4 regions of the Verminephrobacter aporrectodeae subsp. tuberculatae genome follow, and region 2 is predicted to be linked to each of the others. Evidence: predicted binding sites of a transcription regulator. Region 2 holds the regulator's gene; each other region holds the start of a gene.
The links. The regulator FNR, encoded in region 2, switches genes on or off when oxygen is low (the NO sensors DNR and NnrR bind a similar motif). The targets are predictions, from matches to a motif close to TTGATNNNNATCAA.
Positions count from the first base shown of each region.

Region 1: D5041_RS08675 (DUF2189 domain-containing protein) is a predicted target of FNR. The motif match lies at 935-948, and genes of this name have one in related genera.
Region 3: D5041_RS15775 (universal stress protein) is a predicted target of FNR. The motif match lies at 1,092-1,105, and genes of this name have one in related genera.
Region 4: D5041_RS20945 (universal stress protein) is a predicted target of FNR. The motif match lies at 1,129-1,142, and genes of this name have one in related genera.

Region 1 is NZ_QZCX01000002.1:141,827-144,022, forward strand. Features, by position in the region: gene D5041_RS08670 (tripartite tricarboxylate transporter permease) at 1-889, shown strand, start outside; gene D5041_RS08675 (DUF2189 domain-containing protein) at 1,037-1,900, shown strand; gene D5041_RS08680 (DUF2788 domain-containing protein) at 1,897-2,109, shown strand; gene D5041_RS08685 (glutathione S-transferase) at 2,161-2,196, opposite strand, start outside.
Region 2 is NZ_QZCX01000001.1:422,472-424,667, reverse strand. Features, by position in the region: gene D5041_RS01470 (alkaline phosphatase D family protein) at 1-464, shown strand, start outside; gene D5041_RS01465 (fumarate/nitrate reduction transcriptional regulator Fnr) at 543-1,265, opposite strand; gene hemN (oxygen-independent coproporphyrinogen III oxidase) at 1,469-2,196, shown strand, end outside.
Region 3 is NZ_QZCX01000003.1:165,148-167,343, forward strand. Features, by position in the region: gene D5041_RS15770 (LysR family transcriptional regulator ArgP) at 1-588, shown strand, start outside; gene D5041_RS15775 (universal stress protein) at 614-1,036, opposite strand; gene D5041_RS15780 (metallophosphoesterase) at 1,147-1,992, opposite strand; gene D5041_RS15785 (N-acyl-D-amino-acid deacylase family protein) at 2,089-2,196, opposite strand, start outside.
Region 4 is NZ_QZCX01000003.1:1,313,351-1,315,546, reverse strand. Features, by position in the region: gene nagZ (beta-N-acetylhexosaminidase) at 1-293, shown strand, start outside; gene D5041_RS20950 (2OG-Fe dioxygenase family protein) at 312-1,091, shown strand; gene D5041_RS20945 (universal stress protein) at 1,261-1,698, shown strand; gene mnmA (tRNA 2-thiouridine(34) synthase MnmA) at 1,784-2,196, shown strand, end outside.

The DNA of each region.
Region 1 (2,196 bases), on a different contig from region 2:
GATCGCCGTGGGGCTGTTTGCCGTGGGCGAGGCTCTGTACAACGTGATGTACGAGGGCCGGACGCAGGAAACCCGCAACCGCCTGAGCGGCACGCACATGACCCGGCAGGAGTGGCGCCGCTCCTGGCCCGCTTGGTTGCGCGCCACGGCCATCGGTTTTCCGTTCGGCACCGTGCCCGCGGGCGGCAGCGAGATTCCCACCTTTCTGAGCTACGCGGCGGAAAAGAAGCTGAGCCGCTACCCGCAGGAGTTCGGCACCACCGGCGCCATCGAGGGCGTTGCCGGCCCCGAGGCGGCGAACAACGCGGCCATTACGGCGACGCTGATTCCGCTGCTCACGTTGGGGATTCCCACGTCCAATACCACGGCCATCCTGCTCGGCGCGTTCCAGAACTACGGCATACAGCCCGGCCCGCAGCTGTTCGACACCAACGCGGGGCTGGTCTGGGCGCTGATCGCTTCGATGTACATCGGCAATGTGATGCTGCTCATCCTGAACCTGCCCCTGGTGGGCCTGTGGGTGAAGCTGCTGAATATTCCCAAGCCCTATCTGTACGCGGGCATTTTGGTGTTCTCCACGCTGGGCGTGTACGGCATGCGCCAGAGCGCGTTCGACCTGGTGCTGCTGTACGCGATGGGCCTCTTGGGGGTGTTGATGCGCCGCTTCGATTTTCCGGCCGCGCCGGTGGTGGTGGGCATGATCCTCGGGCCCTTGGCCGAGGCGCAGCTGCGCAACGCCGTGTCGATTGGCGAAGGCCGGTGGTCGATCTTTCTGGAGCGCCCGGGTTCGCTGGCGCTGATCGTCGTCGTGCTCGCGCTGCTCATCCTGCCGCGCCTGCTGCGCCGCTGGGCGGCGCGCAAACTGGCTGCGCCGCCGCCGCCGGCCTGAGCTGCGCGCCGTCGCCCGCCCCCGTCCATGCAAGGGCACGGAATCTTGTCCTGGATCAAGGCTTTGGCGCGCTGCCGCGCGCGCATGGCTTGATCCCGCGGGCCGATGCCGCGACACTCCACCCGTCGCGCGCCGACCCGCCAAGCCATGCCCCGCCATCCCTGCGCCCTGCCCGCCATCCGCACGATCGGCCTGATGCAGCCCCTGGCGTGGCTGGCCCTGGCCTGGCGCGACATGGCCCGCGCGGGCTGGATCAGCTTTGCGCATGGCCTGGCGCTTGCGCTGTTTGGTGCGCTCATCCTTGCGGTAGCGCACAACCGGTTCTGGCTGCTGGCGGGCGCGTTGTCGGGTTTTCTGGTGGTCGCTCCCGCGTTGGCCGCGAGCCTGTACGCGCTGAGCCGCGCGCTCGAGCGCGGGGAACCGGCGAACACGGGCGTGGTGCTCAGGACGTGGCTCAACTGGCAGGACGGCCATGTCGACAAATGGGGCCGCGACTACTGGTGCATGGCGCAGTTCGGCGCCTTGCTGGCGCTCGCAGCGACGGGCTGGGTCGTGACCTCCGCCGCGCTCATCACACTGCTTGCGCCCGTTCCCGTCCTGACGCCGCTGGATTTTCTGCGCCACGTGGTGTTGGCCGGGGACGGCTGGTTGTTTGAACTCTGGCTGGCGCTGGGCAGCCTCATGGCCGCACCGATCTTTGCGTCCAGCGTGGTCGCCATGCCCCTGCTGCTGGACCGCCGCGCGAGCCTGCTCCAGGCCGTGCTCACGAGCTGGCAGGCGGTGCTCGGCAATCCGCTGCCGATGGCGTTCTGGGCCGCGCTGATCCTGGGGTTCACGCTGCTCGGCCTGGGGTCGCTGCTGCTCGGCTTGATCGCCGTCATGCCCCTGCTGGGCCACGCCAGCTGGCATGCCTACCGCGACCTGGTCGATGCAGCGCATCTGCCGCTGCGCGACGCGCCTGCGCCCGCACGCGGCGGCGGGACGGGTGGTGGTGATGGAGGGGCAGCGTGATCTTCGGCTTTACCGAGGCGCAGATCGCGGGCTTTTTCCTCACCTACGGCGTGGGGGCGTTCATCCTGTACATGCTGTTCATCATCGGCCAGCTGGCGTGGGAGTCCAAGGCGGGGCGCTTTGGCACCTTTGTGCTGTTCCTGGGCCTGGGTGTGGGCTTTCTGGGGTTCTTGGCCAAGGTGGTGATTCAGTGGTGGCTGGAGCGGTGACGCAGAGCACTCCCGAGTCACCCCTTTGAGGGGGCCGACACCAGCCGTTGATTACAGCGTCCAGCGGGCGCGCAGCGACGGCCGCTG
Region 2 (2,196 bases):
GGGACCTGAATCCGGACGTGCCGCAAGGCAACTTTGAGGCCTGGACGAATGCCGACGATGGCAAGCCGGCGGGCCGCGAGCTGGAACTGGCGCAGCTGCTGCGCTTCATCAAGCAGCACGACATCAGGAACGTGGTGTGGGTCACGGCCGACGTGCACTATGCGTCGGCCACCTATTACACGCCGGAAAAGGCGCAGTTCACGGACTTCAAACCGTTCTGGGAGTTCGTCGGCGGCCCCTTGCACGCGGGCACTTTCGGCCCGGGCGAGATCGACCACAGCTTCGGCCCGGACGTGCGCTACGTCAGCGTTCCGGAGGGAATGAAGCAGAACCGCTCGCCGGCCGACCAACTCCAGTTCTTCGGCATTGGCAAGATCGACGCGAAGACCCGGGCGCTGACGATGTCCTTGCACGACGTTGACGGCAAGAATCTGTTTGGCGTCGAACTGTCGCCGGAGGCCTGACCCGAACGCGCCGCAACGGGGGCCCGGCTTGGCGCGTCGGGTCCTTGATCCAGCCGCGCAGCACGCCGGCCGCGCCTTTCAGTGGCAGGTCTGCTGGCTGTTCACGATGCGTTTGAGCGCGTCGATGTCCAGGAGGCGGACATGGCGCTGATTCACCTCGACGATGCCTTCTTCCACGAACTTGGAGAAGGTGCGGCTCACCGTCTCGAGCTTCAGTCCCAGATAGCTGCCGATTTCTTCGCGCGTCATGCGCAGCACCAGTTCGGAGCGCGAGAACCCCCGGGCATGCAGGCGCTGCACGAGATTCAGCAGGAATGCGGCCAGGCGTTCCTCGGCGCGCATGCTGCCCAGCAGCAGCATCACGCCGTGCTCGCGCACGATTTCGCGGCTCATGATCTTGTGCACGTGGTGCTGCAGGGCGGTGATTTCGCGGGACAACTCTTCGATGCGATCGAACGGCATGACGCAGACTTCGGCGTCTTCCAGCGCCAGCGCGTCGCAGGTGTGGTGGTCGTTGACGATGCCGTCGAGACCGATGATCTCGCCGGCCATCTGAAAGCCCGTGACCTGATCGCGGCCATCCTCGGTGGCCACGCAGGTCTTGAAGAAACCCGTGCGGATGGCGTAAAGCGAGGTAAAGGGTTCGCCGTTGCGAAACAGCGGTGTGCCGCGCCGGATCTTGCGTCGAACGGCCACGACCTCGTCGATGCGCTGCAATTCCTGTGCGTTCAGATCCACGGGCATGCATAGCTCGCGCAGGTTGCAGTTCGAGCAAGCGACTTTCATGGTCAGCGGATTCATCGGCATGTCGGGCGCATGGGCTGGGGGTCGAATGCCGAGCATAACGTGCCCGATGCGGCGGGAGCGCGCCTGACGCTGGCGGGAGGCTGACAGGCGGGCAAATAGGCTGCCCTGGGGTGACCCCGTGCATCGCTTGACTCAGGTCAAGGACATGTCCGGGGCGGTGCAGCACATTCGGGGTGCAAGCCAAGGATATTTTGCCCATGACCGCCGTCTCGCCCGATCTTCTGCACCGTTTTGACGTGCCAGGGCCACGCTATACCTCCTATCCGACGGCCGACCGTTTTGTCGAAGCCTTTGGTCAGGAGGACTATGTCCTGGCGCTGCAGGAGCGCCGCTCGGGCGCCCTGGCCAAGGCGCTGCCGTTGTCCCTGTACGTGCACATCCCTTTTTGCGCGTCGTTGTGCTACTACTGCGCGTGCAACAAGATCATCACCCGGCGGCACGATCGCGCCGAGGTCTATTTGCGCTACCTGGGCCGCGAGATCGATCTGCACACGGCGCACTGCGGCGTCGGGCAGGCGGTAAGCCAGCTGCATCTGGGGGGAGGCACGCCCACGTTCCTTTCGGACGCGGGACTGCAGGAGCTCATGCGCATGCTGCGGCGCAGCTTCAGCCTCGCGCCGGGCGGCGAGTACTCGATCGAAGTCGATCCGCGCACCGTCGATGCCGGGCGGCTGGCCTTGCTCGCGCAGCTGGGTTTCAACCGGCTGAGTCTGGGCGTGCAGGATTTCGATCCCCAGGTGCAGAAGGCGGTGCACCGCGTGCAGCCTGCGGAGCAGGTTTTTGCGCTGCGCGAGTCCGCGCGCGCGCTGGGCTTCGACTCGATGAACGTGGACCTGATCTACGGCTTGCCGCACCAGACGCCGCAGTCGTTCGAACGCACGCTGGCGCAGGTCACGCAGCTGCGCTCGGAGCGCATCGCGCTGTA
Region 3 (2,196 bases), on a different contig from region 2:
AGCATCGCCACCTGGGCCATGGGCGCGCTGCACGACCTGGTGCGCCAGCATCTGCCGCTGGAAATCATCGTCGACGACCAGGACTTCACCCAGGAATGGCTGCGCTCGGGCCAGGTGCTCGGCTGCGTGACCACGCTCGAACAGGCGCTGCGCGGCTGCAAGATGCTTCCCCTGGGGGCCATGCACTACGTGGCCGTGGCGTCCACGGACTACGCGCAGCAGTACCTGCCGCAGGGGCTGACGCCGCATAACTTTCGCGAGGTGTCGTTCCTGTCGTTCAACCGCAAGGACGATATGGCCGCGGAATTCGTCGCGCGCGCGTTCGGGCTCCACCGCGTGGCGCTCAAGCACCTGTTCGTTCCGGGGTCGGAGGCGCAGATGCGCGCCGTGGCCGCAGGCTGGGCCGTGGGCGTGGTGCCCGAGTTGCTGGCGCGCGACCCGATCGCAAACGGCAGCATGGTGGACCTGGCGCCCGGCAGGTCGCTGCCGATCCAGTTGTACTGGCATTGCTGGAATCTGGAATCGGAACTGCTCGACACCCTGTCGCGCGCGCTCATGCGCGCCGCAACCCGGTCGCTGTCCACCTGAACGTCCCGGACCCGGGCCCGGACCGTCAGCGCACGAGCAGCACGGGAATCTTGCTGTGCGCCAGCACCCGCGTGGTGACCGCGCCGAGCACCAGCGTGGCAAGGGCGCCATGGCCGTGCGAGCCCATGACCAGCAGGTCGAAGCGGCCGGTGTCGGCCACCTTGGCAATGGTCTCGCCAATCGCGCCCACCTTGACGCAGCGCTTGGCCTCGATGCCATGGCGTGCGAGAAACTTGCACACCGGAGCGAGGATCGCTTCGGCCTCTTCCTCGTAGTAGGCGTCCACGACCTCCTTGCCCAAGGCGGCGCGTGCCCGTGCGGGCAGCGGGGGCTGCACCGTGAGCAGGGTGTACGCGTGGCTGTTGCCGAGCAGGTCCTCGTGCGTGCTCAGATAGGCCAGCATTTTTTTGGTATAGGCGCTGCCATCGACGGCGAGCAGGATGTTCATGGTGTTCTCTCCGGGAAGGGATGGCGCAGACTACGCTGCGCGGGCGCCTGGCTTCTTGACCTGGGTCAGGTTTTTCCTGTGCGCAGCGAGCCATGCCCGCCGCGCGCCGATCATACGGCGATCGAGCCGCGCGGCTGGAACGCCGTCTGCTCGCCCTTGCGCGCGTAGCCCAGGGGGTTGGCGACCACACGGCATTGCCAGGCGGAACCATCGCTGCGCGTGCCCTGGACCCAGTAGTCGCTGGGCGCGTGCAGGTGCCCGTGCAGCCACAGCCGGGCCCGCGCGAGCAGCGCGTCGAGCGCGTTGCAAAAGCCCGCGGTTGCGGGAACCAGCCCATAGCGCGGGTCGGCGCTGCGCAGGCTGGGGGCAAAGTGCGTGACCACGACGGTCGGCCCTGCGAACGGTACCTGCAGCGCGGCCTCGAGCCATTGCTGGCAGGCCAGCGCCTGCGCGCGCATGGGTTCGGCGAGAAACGGCACCCCGGCGCGCGTCCCCCCGGTCCTGCGCAAATAGAAGTTGGCTGCGCGAAAGGCCTTGTCGCGCAGCTTCAGCCGCAGCCCGGGGTCGTTCGGGCCTGCGCCGCCGGCGAGCGCGTCGAAGTCGCTCCAGAGGGTGGTGCCGACGAAGCGCACGCCCTGCAGCAGCACGCTCTCGCGCTCCAGCCAGGTAATCCCCAGGCGCTCGCAGGTGCACCGCAGCCGCTGATGCGCGGCGTCGAAGTCCAGGGCGTCGTATTCGTGGTTGCCGGGGACGAAAAGCACTGGCGTGGGCCAGCCCGCGTACTGCGGCAGCGGCGAGAAACGGGCCAGGCCAAAGTCGTCGTCGCCGAGCTGCGATCCGGGCTGGTACGAGCCGATGTCGCCCGCGAGCACCAGCACGCTGGCGTCCGGGGTCGGTTCCGGAACGAAGTGCGGCTGCACCTCGAGGTGCAGGTCGGACAGGAGCTGGATGTTCATTCGGGGCGCGCTTTGGGCGCTTGGGGTGGGGGCTGCGGGGCCCCATTTCATCAGAATCACCGACCCCACCAGCAGCCGGGCACGCGCACGCGCGGCTCAGACCCCGCGCACGAGCATGCGGCCCGCGCGTGCGCGCACCCCGGCGGAGTCGCCGCCGCGGTAGGTCAGCACGCCGTTGACGAACACCTGGTCGATTCCCCGGCT
Region 4 (2,196 bases), on a different contig from region 2:
GCGCACGCCATATCGATGGCCAGGCCGTGAGCCATACCGACGCGGCCGTCGCCGCGCTCGCCGCGGGTTGCGATCTGGTGCTGCTGTGCAATCAGAGCGTGGCGGACGCGGGCAGGGCGCTCGATGAATGCATGGTCGGCCTGGAAAAGGCCCGGGTGGAGCGCCGCTGGCGGCCCCGCGCGGACAGCCAGGCGCGCCGCCTGGCCCTGCTGCCCCGGACCCCGTCATTATTCGCCTGGGACGCCCTGATGCGCCAGCCCGCCTACTGTGAGGCGCAGGCCCTGCTGCCCTGAACGGAGAACCGCCGCTCCATGACCCAAGTCACTTTTCCCCCGCCGTTCATCCCCGCCGGCGACGCTGCCCGCCAACTGCGCCAGCGGGGCTACGCCGCGCTCGCGCCGGCCGACGTGGCCCGCTGGATCGGCTGCGATCTTTCCGATCTGATGGGCCTCGGCGCTGACTGGGCCACGCTGCCCCCCGACGAATTCCTCCGGGACGGCGGCCGCTACCGCCGCCGGCGCCATGCCTGCTTCGTGGTGCAGGGGAAGCAACTGCGGCAGGCGCCGCACCGGGCGCACTGGCAGCCCGTGGAATACAACGCGCTGCATGGCGGCATGGAGCGCTGGTTTGCGCCCATGGAGCCGGCCACCGTGGCCAAGCCCGTGTGGCGGCAGCTGCTGCTGGCGCTCGCCGGGGTGTCCGACGCCGTATTCGCAGGCCAGGACAGCCCCGTTGCCTGGTTCGTCGAGGCGCACCAGTTCCGCATCGACACCACGGACGGCATTGGCCGCCCCACCCCCGAGGGCGCGCACCGCGACGGCGTGGACCTGGTCGCGGTGTTCCTGGTGCGGCGCGAGGGCGTAAAGGGCGGGGAGACGCGCGTGTTCGAGGCCGCCACGCCCGGCGGCCAGCGCTTTACGCTCGCGCAGCCATGGTCGCTGCTGCTGCTCGACGACGCCCGCATGGTCCACGAATCCACGCCCATCCTGCCCCTGGCCGAGGGCGGTTACCGCGACACGCTGGTGCTGACCTGCCGGCGCGGCAATTTTCAGGGAGCCGACGTGCCGAGGCAGGGGGCTGCACAATCCTGACGCCCGCCTTGCGTCGCCGTTCATCGCGACCCGGAACTTGATGCGCATCAAGATACGGGGCCTGCCGGGCGTGGACACTCGCGCAGTTGCAGTGCAGGCAGTGCGCCGCAGCGTTGTTCCGGATCGGGCCACCAACCCGCTCCCCCTCCGACTTCCAAGGAGAAGCATGATGTTTGAGCATATTCTGGTTCCTGTCGATGGCTCCAAGACCTCGCTGCTGGCCGTCTCCAAGGCCGCGGCCCTGGCCAAGGCCTTTGGCAGCGTCGTGACGTCCGTGTACGTGATCGACCCGTATCCCTTTACCGGTGTGGGCGCCGATTTCGCCTACGGCCAGGCGCAGTACACGAATGCCGCCACCGCCGAGGCGAACATCGCCCTGGACGCCACCCGGCGGGCCATGGCCGAGGCCGGCGTGCCGGTGAGCACCCTGGTGGGCGAGGGCCATGCGGTGCATGAGGGCATCCTGCGCGCGCTCGAGAGCACGGGCGCCGACCTGATCGTCATGGGCTCGCACGGCCGCCGCGGGTTGGAAAGGCTGGTCCTGGGCAGCGTCACCCAGCGCGTGCTGGGCGTGGTGCGTATCCCGGTGCTGGTCGTGCGCGAATAGTGCCTCATCCGGGTGCTGGCGCGGCCAGGGGCGCGGCCTCTCGTCCGCGCAATGCAGCGGCGGCGCAAAAAATACAATCCGGGCAATGACTGCATCAGCCAAGCAGCGCATCGTCGTCGGCCTCTCCGGCGGCGTGGACTCCGCCGTCACCGCGCACCTGCTGAAACAGCAGGGTCACGAGGTGGTCGGCATCTTCATGAAGAACTGGGAAGACGATGACGACAGCGCGCACTGCGCGTCGCGCATCGACTTCGTCGATGCCGCGGCCGTGGCCGACGTCATAGGCATCGAGATCGAGCATGTGAACTTCGCGGCCGACTACCGGGAGCGCGTGTTCGCCGCGTTCCTGCGCGAGTACCAGGCTGGCCGCACGCCCAATCCCGACGTGCTGTGCAACGCCGAGATCAAGTTCAAGGCCTTTCTGGACCACGCCATGCGCCTGGGCGCCGAGAAAATTGCCACCGGCCACTACGCCCGGGTGCGGCAGAACCCGGAATC